One region of the Arthrobacter sp. KNU40 genome, then DNA from elsewhere that is predicted to be linked to it. Evidence: riboswitches for the same ligand, from Rfam matches in the RefSeq annotation. Region 1 holds a riboswitch; the other holds the start of a gene.
The links. A riboswitch is a leader RNA that binds a small molecule or an ion and turns the genes downstream of it on or off. The one in region 1 is predicted to bind cyclic di-AMP.
Positions count from the first base shown of each region.

Region 2: linked by a shared signal. The riboswitch ahead of ACSKT0_RS02600 (hypothetical protein) and the one ahead of ACSKT0_RS03850 (M23 family metallopeptidase) in region 1 are both predicted to bind cyclic di-AMP.

Region 1 covers NZ_CP195850.1:796,100-799,972, forward strand. The annotation lists gene serC (phosphoserine transaminase) at 1-341, opposite strand, end outside; gene ACSKT0_RS03845 (metal-dependent transcriptional regulator) at 590-1,285, shown strand; cyclic di-AMP (ydaO/yuaA leader) riboswitch at 1,412-1,619, shown strand; gene ACSKT0_RS03850 (M23 family metallopeptidase) at 1,622-2,440, shown strand; cyclic di-AMP (ydaO/yuaA leader) riboswitch at 2,586-2,753, shown strand; gene ACSKT0_RS03855 (NlpC/P60 family protein) at 2,759-3,526, shown strand; gene ACSKT0_RS03860 (HNH endonuclease) at 3,847-3,873, shown strand, end outside.
Region 2 covers NZ_CP195850.1:531,326-535,198, reverse strand. The annotation lists gene ACSKT0_RS02605 (ATP-binding protein) at 1-1,049, shown strand, start outside; cyclic di-AMP (ydaO/yuaA leader) riboswitch at 1,214-1,387, shown strand; gene ACSKT0_RS02600 (hypothetical protein) at 1,390-2,121, shown strand; gene ACSKT0_RS02595 (glycosyltransferase) at 2,282-3,649, shown strand; gene ACSKT0_RS02590 (ArnT family glycosyltransferase) at 3,646-3,873, shown strand, end outside.

The sequences.
Region 1 (3,873 bases):
TTGGTTGCCGAAGCGAACTTGGAACCGAACTCACCGAAAGAGAGGTGCTGGGCCTTCTTCTCGACCAGGCCGAAGCTGGCGACGTCCCAGAACGCGGTGGAGCCTCCGACGCCGAGGATCACCTCGTAGCCCTCGGGCGCACGGAAGAACTGGCTGAGTCCCTCCCGGACGGAGCCCACCAGGTTCTTGACGGGCGCCTGGCGGTGGGAGGTGCCGAGGATCGTCGTCGAGGCGGCGGAAAGGGCCTCGATCTGCTCCGGGCGGACCTTGGAGGGCCCGGCGCCGAAGCGGCCGTCCTTGGGCAGCAAATCGGCGGGGATAGTGATGCTGTTGTCGCTCACGGGATGCTCCAATGGTGAAGTAGCGGCCTAGATGGGTCGTGGCAGGTGGCAAGCTGCCCCTTCGACTCCCCAATTCTGCCTGAAGCCGCAGGCGGGGGCAGAACCGAAGCTGTCATAGTCCGCCACGTGGAAAGCACTTGGTCGGCTGGCTCGGGTCAAGCGCCGGAATTATCCGGAGTAATTCCAAATAAGCTAAGCTTGGAGCTGGCGAAAATACGCTAGATACTGCGCTCGAGGAGCTGAGCTGGATGACGGATCTGATCGATACCACTGAGATGTATCTTCGGACCATTTTGGAGCTTGAAGAAGAGAACATCGTGGCTCTTCGCGCACGCATCGCCGAGCGCTTGCGGCACTCGGGCCCAACCGTTTCCCAGACGATCGGACGGATGGAGCGCGACGGTCTGGTGATTGTGTCCAACGACAGGCACCTTGAGCTGACTGAAACGGGCCGGAAACGCGCCACCGAGGTCATGCGCAAGCACCGGCTCGCCGAACGGCTCCTGGCAGATGTGATTGGACTGGACTGGGCCTACGTCCACGATGAAGCATGCCGCTGGGAGCATGTCATGAGTGAGCGCGTGGAACGGCGGCTCTATGAACTGCTTGACCACCCCACGGAATCGCCTTACGGCAACCCCATTCCCGGACTCGAAGCGCTGGGCGGAGTCGCGTCCCACGCCTTTACCGATGGCGTGGTCAATCTACTTGACGCGATGAACGAATACTCACCTGAAAACAGGGTCACCGTCAGTCGACTGGCTGAACCGATCCAGGTGGAGCCTGAACTTCTGGTGCAGCTGGACGAGGGCGGAATCCGCCCCGGCGCCAGGGTTTCCCTGGAACGTGTGGGGGAGTACATCTCCGTTCGCGTGCCCAATATCGACGGCGCATTGGAGCTGCCGCCCGAGGTTGCCTCGCACGTTTTTGTCACGGTCGCCTAGCTGGCCCGCCGATGCGGTTGGCAAATATAACGAAATTATTACCGCGGGGGCTTGATCCCCTATAGTTAAATACTGGCGCCGATACCAAAGCGTTACCTGATCCGAAGCCGAGTTCTGCCAGCGGATCAGGTGGATTAGTCCATTCACTGGCAGAAACGGAGGAACCACCATTGGCTGTCGAAAGACGGCCTTGGGGTGAAGTCCGTAGCGGAAGTGCAAACAGCGCAAGGCCCCTCCGGGTACCTTGCGTTTCGTGCCCTTCGCACGGACCGGGTCCACGATCTCTCTGGCCCGAATCCGACAGCTAACTTCGCAGGCTTGCCAGAGAGGAAAACCTTGACCACGCAGAACACCAGGGGCCGCAGGCGCGCGTCCGGTCCTACTGCTGTGCTGCGGAGCGCAAGCGCCGTCGAGCACGACAGGCCCCGCGATCCCCATCGCGAACTTCGTCGCCGCAAGGGTCCCTTGCGGCAGATGGCCGAGTTCGCCGCCGCAAGCGGAGCAGGACAGAAGGCCGGAGTGGCCCTTGCCGCTACAGGCCTCATCCTGACGGTCGCCTTGCCGGGCGCCGGCGCTATGACGGCCACGCCCGAGTCAAACCAAACCGCCTTGGCAGTGGGCACCCAGCCTGAGATTCCGGCCGCGGCAAGCGCCACGATCGACTTCAGCCGTGCTGCGGTTTCCACCACTGCCGATCCGGACAGCAAGCTCAAGCAGCTCCTGAGCGCGCAGTCCGTCGGCACTATCAAGACGTCGTCATCCAAGGGCACCCTGGGGGCGCCTCTCGACGCCCTGACAACGGCCTCGCCTTTCGGCTACCGCGTGAATCCCATCACGGGCGGCTTGGGAGAGTTCCATAGAGGCCAGGACTTCGTGGCCCAGTGCGGCACCCAGGTCCATGCTGCCGCGGCCGGCAAGGTCACTTTCGCCGGCTGGCATCCGTATGGCGGCGGAAACCGCATTGTGGTGGACCACGGCAACGGCCTGGAAACCACGTACAACCATTTGTCGTCCTTCAACGTCCAGGTGGGCCAGACGGTCAGCCGCGGCGATGTCATCGCATTGAGCGGCACCACCGGCGCCTCCACGGGCTGCCACCTCCACTTTGAAGTCATGGTCAACGGCGACGTCGTTGACCCCCTGGGCTGGCTGTAGCCAATCCGATGGAAGCCTCTCGCATGCTTGTCACGCTCCGTGACCTGAATGTGACATTCAATCAAAACTCATGTACCGTCTAAGACGCATCAACTTTTAGAGAGTTGATGCACTCGAGTGGATTGCCTAGCTCTGCCACTGCTCGAGGTTCCGTTCGCAAAACATCGTCTGGCAGAGGCGGGGGACCCAACTTTTGGTCATCTTCACCGATGGCCTTGGGGTTAAGTCGCACAACTTCCGAGAGGGAGAAGTGTGGCCGGATGACTCCCATCCGAATCCGACAGCTTACCTCGCGGGCATAGGGAGAGGCCTCTTAACGTGTCTTCACGCTCTACTGTTGCGCGCCACCGTGCCGCGGTCACCAAGACCAACTCGCTTGCCGTTATCGCTAAGACTGTCGGCAGCAACGCCGGTGGCGTAGGCCGTCAGGCAGCGGTTATCGCAGCTGCTTCCGGTCTGGTGCTTACTAGCGGTATCGCAGCCAACGCTGCAGAAACCAACGTCCCCCGCGAGTCCACTTCGACCTCCGCCCTGGAAGTCCAGTCCATCGCCCAAGCCAGCATTTCGGCTGACTCGTCCGTCGCCATCAAGTACGAGCGCCCGGCGGTCTCCACCGAAGCTGCTCCGGTTGTCGCAGCTCCGGTTGCCACGCAGGAAGCTGCTCCGGTTGCCACGCAGGCTGCAACGGGTGCCGCTACCGGCTCCTCGACGCTCTCTGTCACCGCTGCTGTTTCACCCGCCACGAAAGTTGCCAGCGGCAAGGGCGCAGCGATTGCTGCCGCAGCTTACGCACAGCTTGGCGTTGCCCAGGACTGCACCGCCCTGGCTTCGAACTCCCTGGCCGCCGTTGGGATCAACTTCCACGGCTGGCCGGCAGACTACCTCTCCCTTGGCCGCACGGTCAGCGCTGCTGAAGCGCAGCCGGGCGACTTGGTCTACTACCAGAACGGTGGCATGGGCATGGCCCACATCGCCGTTTACGTCGGCAACGGCATGGCAGTCCACGGCGGCTGGAACGGTGGCACCACCGCCCTTTACAGCGTCAACGTTGGCTCCGGCCCGGTCTTCATCCGCGTTGGTGGCTAGATAGCTCCGGCTACATAGCTTCACTGGAACATCCCCGCTGGTCCGCCGGCGGGGATGTTCTGTTTTAACCAGCATGCGCTAAATCACTGCTCCAGGCAGTCTCAAAGGGACGATTCGAGGAGTAGCCCCCAGGTGCGTGAAAGGTTCCGGCCATGTGTCCGGCACATGAACTTTGACCGACACCGCGCTGGAACTCCCGCAAGGATTCGTTGATCTGGCCTCCGGGTGTTTACTCTTAGGTTGTCGATCCACAGCCCGTACATGCAGAGGGCAGCCGGCCCTCGCGCCCCTGACGGGTGCGGCCGTGAAGAGGTACGTGCATGCGCACACTCGTTCTGAATGCTGGA
Region 2 (3,873 bases), 260 kb from region 1:
ACCGGCTGGTGGCCACCGAAACTCCCTACGGCGATGTTGTCATCACGGGGCTGCCGCTCGCCTCGAAAGAGGACACCGAGGCCTCACTCGTCTGGACCATGGTGCTGGTTTCCTTGGGCGGACTGGTCCTGATCGGGCTGGCCGGAACCGTGCTGATCCGCCGGACCATGCGCCCCTTGGAGCAGCTCTCCGACGTCGCCACGAAGGTGTCGAAGCTTCCGCTCGACGCCGGTGAGGTGGCACTCGCTGTGCGCGTTCCGGCGTCGGCGGCCCACCCGAGCACGGAAGTGGGAAGCGTCGGCCACGCTTTGAACTTGATGTTGGACAACGTGTCCAGCGCCCTAGAGGCGCGCCAGCAAAGCGAAACAAAGGTGCGCCAGTTCGTGGCCGACGCTTCACACGAGCTGCGCACTCCGCTGACCGCCATCCGCGGCTACACCGAGCTCTTGCGCATGACGGAGACGTTCACCGAGGACGGGCGCAAGTCGCTGGGCCGGGTGCAGAGTCAGTCGGAACGCATGACCACCCTCGTGGAGGACCTCCTCTTGTTGGCCCGGCTGGACGAAGGGAAGGCCCCCGAGTTCACCGATGTGGATCTCACGCAGTTGGTGATCGAAACCGTCAGCGACGAGAAAGTCATGGCCCCCGAGCACATCTGGCAGCTCAAGCTCCCGGACGAGCCTCTCACGGTCCGCGGCGACACCACTCAACTCCACCAGGTTTTGGCGAATCTGCTCTCCAACGCCCGTAAACACACGGAGGCGGGAACCACCGTGGTCACCGGCGTCATGCGCTCTGCCGACGGCAGCGCAGTGGTGACCGTGACTGACAACGGGCCGGGCATCCCGCCTGAATTCCAAGGCAGGATCTTCTCGCGCTTTGCCCGTGCCGACGCCGCCCGCTCCGGTTCCGAGGGCACGTCCGGGCTCGGCTTGTCGATCGTGGAATCCATTGTCCAGGCGCATGGCGGCACGGTCGAAGTGGCCTCGCGGCCCGGACGGACGGAGTTCGCCGTGCGTCTTCCGGCGCTCAGGACCGCCACGGCCTGAAAGGCCGCTCTGGCGGGCGCGACGCCGGTGCGCGGCGAGCGCAAGTCGACGCACCGACGTCGTGATCTCCGTTACCTAAATGTGACTTAAGTAAGATCCTCCTGTACCGTCGAATGGGTGCGCTGGATCATTCCGGCCACCGCCGGGTAGGCGCCGAGCTCTGCCACTCCCCGGTGCCCATCAGTCCAGGCAGAGACGGGGGACCCAGGTCTCCGGGCAAGCGCTCATGTTGAGCCAGCCCTAGGGGTGAAGCCGTACCGCCACGTTCCGCTGTGGCCACGGCCGGATGACCTCATCCGAATCCGACAGCTAACTCCGCAGGCGTCGAGAGGCAATCACCATGTCTGATTCAAGGAATCAGTCGCGCCCTGTTGCGCGCCACCGCGGCGAACCTGCCCGGAATAACAAGTCACGCTCCACTTTGAGGCGTGCCGCGTCGAACCTCGGCACCGGCCAGCGCATGGCAGTTGTTGCCGGCGTCGTTGCCGTGTTCCTCGGTGCAGGTGCCGCCACCCAGGCCGCCGGTCAAGCCATCAATACCCAGGACATGACCCGCACGTCCGAATCCCGCACGGCAGACCACTCAGCCACGCCGTCGGCGAGCGCGAGCCCCAAGGCCAGCGCCACGCCGACGCCGAGCCAGGCACCCGCCCCCGCTCCGGCCGCCGTCGCGGCCCAGGCTGCCGCACCGGCCGCGCCCGTGGCACCCCCTGCCCCCGTTGCACCCGCAGCTCCGGCAGCCCCGGCCGCACCCGTCGCCGTCGATGATCCCTCCGGCGCCCAGGCTTATGCCGCAAGCATCCTTCCCTCCTACGGTTGGGGACAGGGCGAGATGTCAGCCCTGATCACCTTGTGGAACAAGGAATCGGATTGGCGCACCACTGCCACCAACTCCTCCAGTGGCGCTTACGGCATTGGGCAGTCGCTGCCGGCCGAAAAGATGGCGTCCGAAGGCGCCGACTGGCAGACCAACTACCAGACGCAGATCCGCTGGGGCCTGAACTACATCAAGGAACGCTACGGATCGCCGTCCGCGGCATGGTCCTTCCACTTGGCCCATAACTGGTACTAAACCAAGAGCCACGCGCAAAATACATCGAGGTCCGTCCCTTCGGGGGCGGCCCTTTGCGTTCTTTGGCCAGGCATGTGAATTGCCACGCGGGTGGCGCATCCACAGCCACGTCACAGGTTCCGCCTAAAGCCTTCATATTCTGCAACGGCACTGTGGATACATGACGCTCATCGAATCCACCTCCGGAACCCTGAAGGACCCCGCGGTGGTGCCGCCGGGCCTTCCCATCAAGGCTAAGACCCCCGTCCAACGCAGCGGACGGCGTGCCCCGGTGGACACCCACACCGCCGTCCCCGTCCTCGATGTCACCATCCCCGTCTTCAACGAGGAGCGCGACCTCGAAGAGTGCCTGCGCAGGCTACACGGCCATTTGCGCGAATCCTTCCCGCATGGCTTCCGCATCACAGTGGCGGACAACGCGAGCACGGACAGCACCTTGAAAATCGCGGAGCGCGTGGCCAGGGAACTGCCTGAGCTCGCGGTTGTCCATCTTGAGGAGAAGGGACGCGGCAACGCCCTTCGCAAGGTGTGGCTCGCATCGCCGTCGCCGGTTCTGGCGTACATGGACGTGGATCTTTCCACGGACCTCGCCGCACTGGCGCCCCTTTTGGCGCCGCTCATCTCCGGCCATTCGGACCTCGCGATTGGCACACGTCTCACACGCAACTCGCGGGTTGTCCGCGGCCCCAAGCGCGAGTTCATTTCGCGCAGCTACAACCTGATGCTGCACTCGTTCATGGGCGCCCGCTTCAGCGATGCCCAGTGCGGCTTCAAAGCGATCCGGGCAGACGTCGCACAGCAGATCCTCCCCCACACCATGGACAACTCGTGGTTCTTCGACACTGAGCTCCTGGTCCTCGCCGAACGCTGCGGCCTCCGGGTCCACGAAGTTCCCGTTGACTGGATCGACGATCCCAATTCTAGCGTCGACGTGGTACGCACCGCCCTGGCCGACGTCCGCGGCATGGTCCGGCTCACCCGGGATCTCGTCTCGGGCCGCATCCCCATTCCGGAATTGCGAGCAGCGCTTGCACGCGGGCCGCTCCCGGCGTCGTCCCGCACCGCCGAGCAGAACCCGCGCAGCAGTCTTTTCGGACAGCTGGTCCGGTTCACCGCGATCGGCGCTGCGTCCACCCTCGCCTATGTGCTCATCTTCCTGTTCTGCCGCGGATTCATGGACCCGCAGCTGGCCAACTTCCTGGCGCTGCTCGTCACGGCCATCGCAAATACCGGCGCCAACCGGCGCTTCACCTTCGGCATCCAGGGCGGCAATCCCGTTCGGCACCACTTCGAGGGGCTGATTGTGTTCGGGATCGGCCTCGCACTCACCTCCGGGGCACTCGCCTTGGTGCACAGCACGACGACGCCGGACCGCTGGGGCGAGCTCCTCACCGTGGTCGCAGCGAACCTCGCCGCCACTGCGGTCCGCTTCCTGTTGTTCCGACTTTGGGTCTTTCGGCAGCCTGCTGCGCAGGCAACTGCACCCACCACACAAGCCAAACCTCGCACAGAAACGGCAGCATCATGACCTCCACGATCACTCCTGCAAGCACGGGCCCGGCAGGTGCCGAGCTTCCTGCCGCCGTCGGGACCGCCCCGGCACCGCCGGGCCGTCACTCGACCGGCCCCGCAACCCCCGATGCCACGCCCCGCTGGACGCGATACGCCTTTGGCCGGCAGCCCCGCTGGGTGCGGCCATCCGCTGCCGGGCTCCTCGTAGCCACCGCCTTCCTGTATCTCTGGAACCTCGCG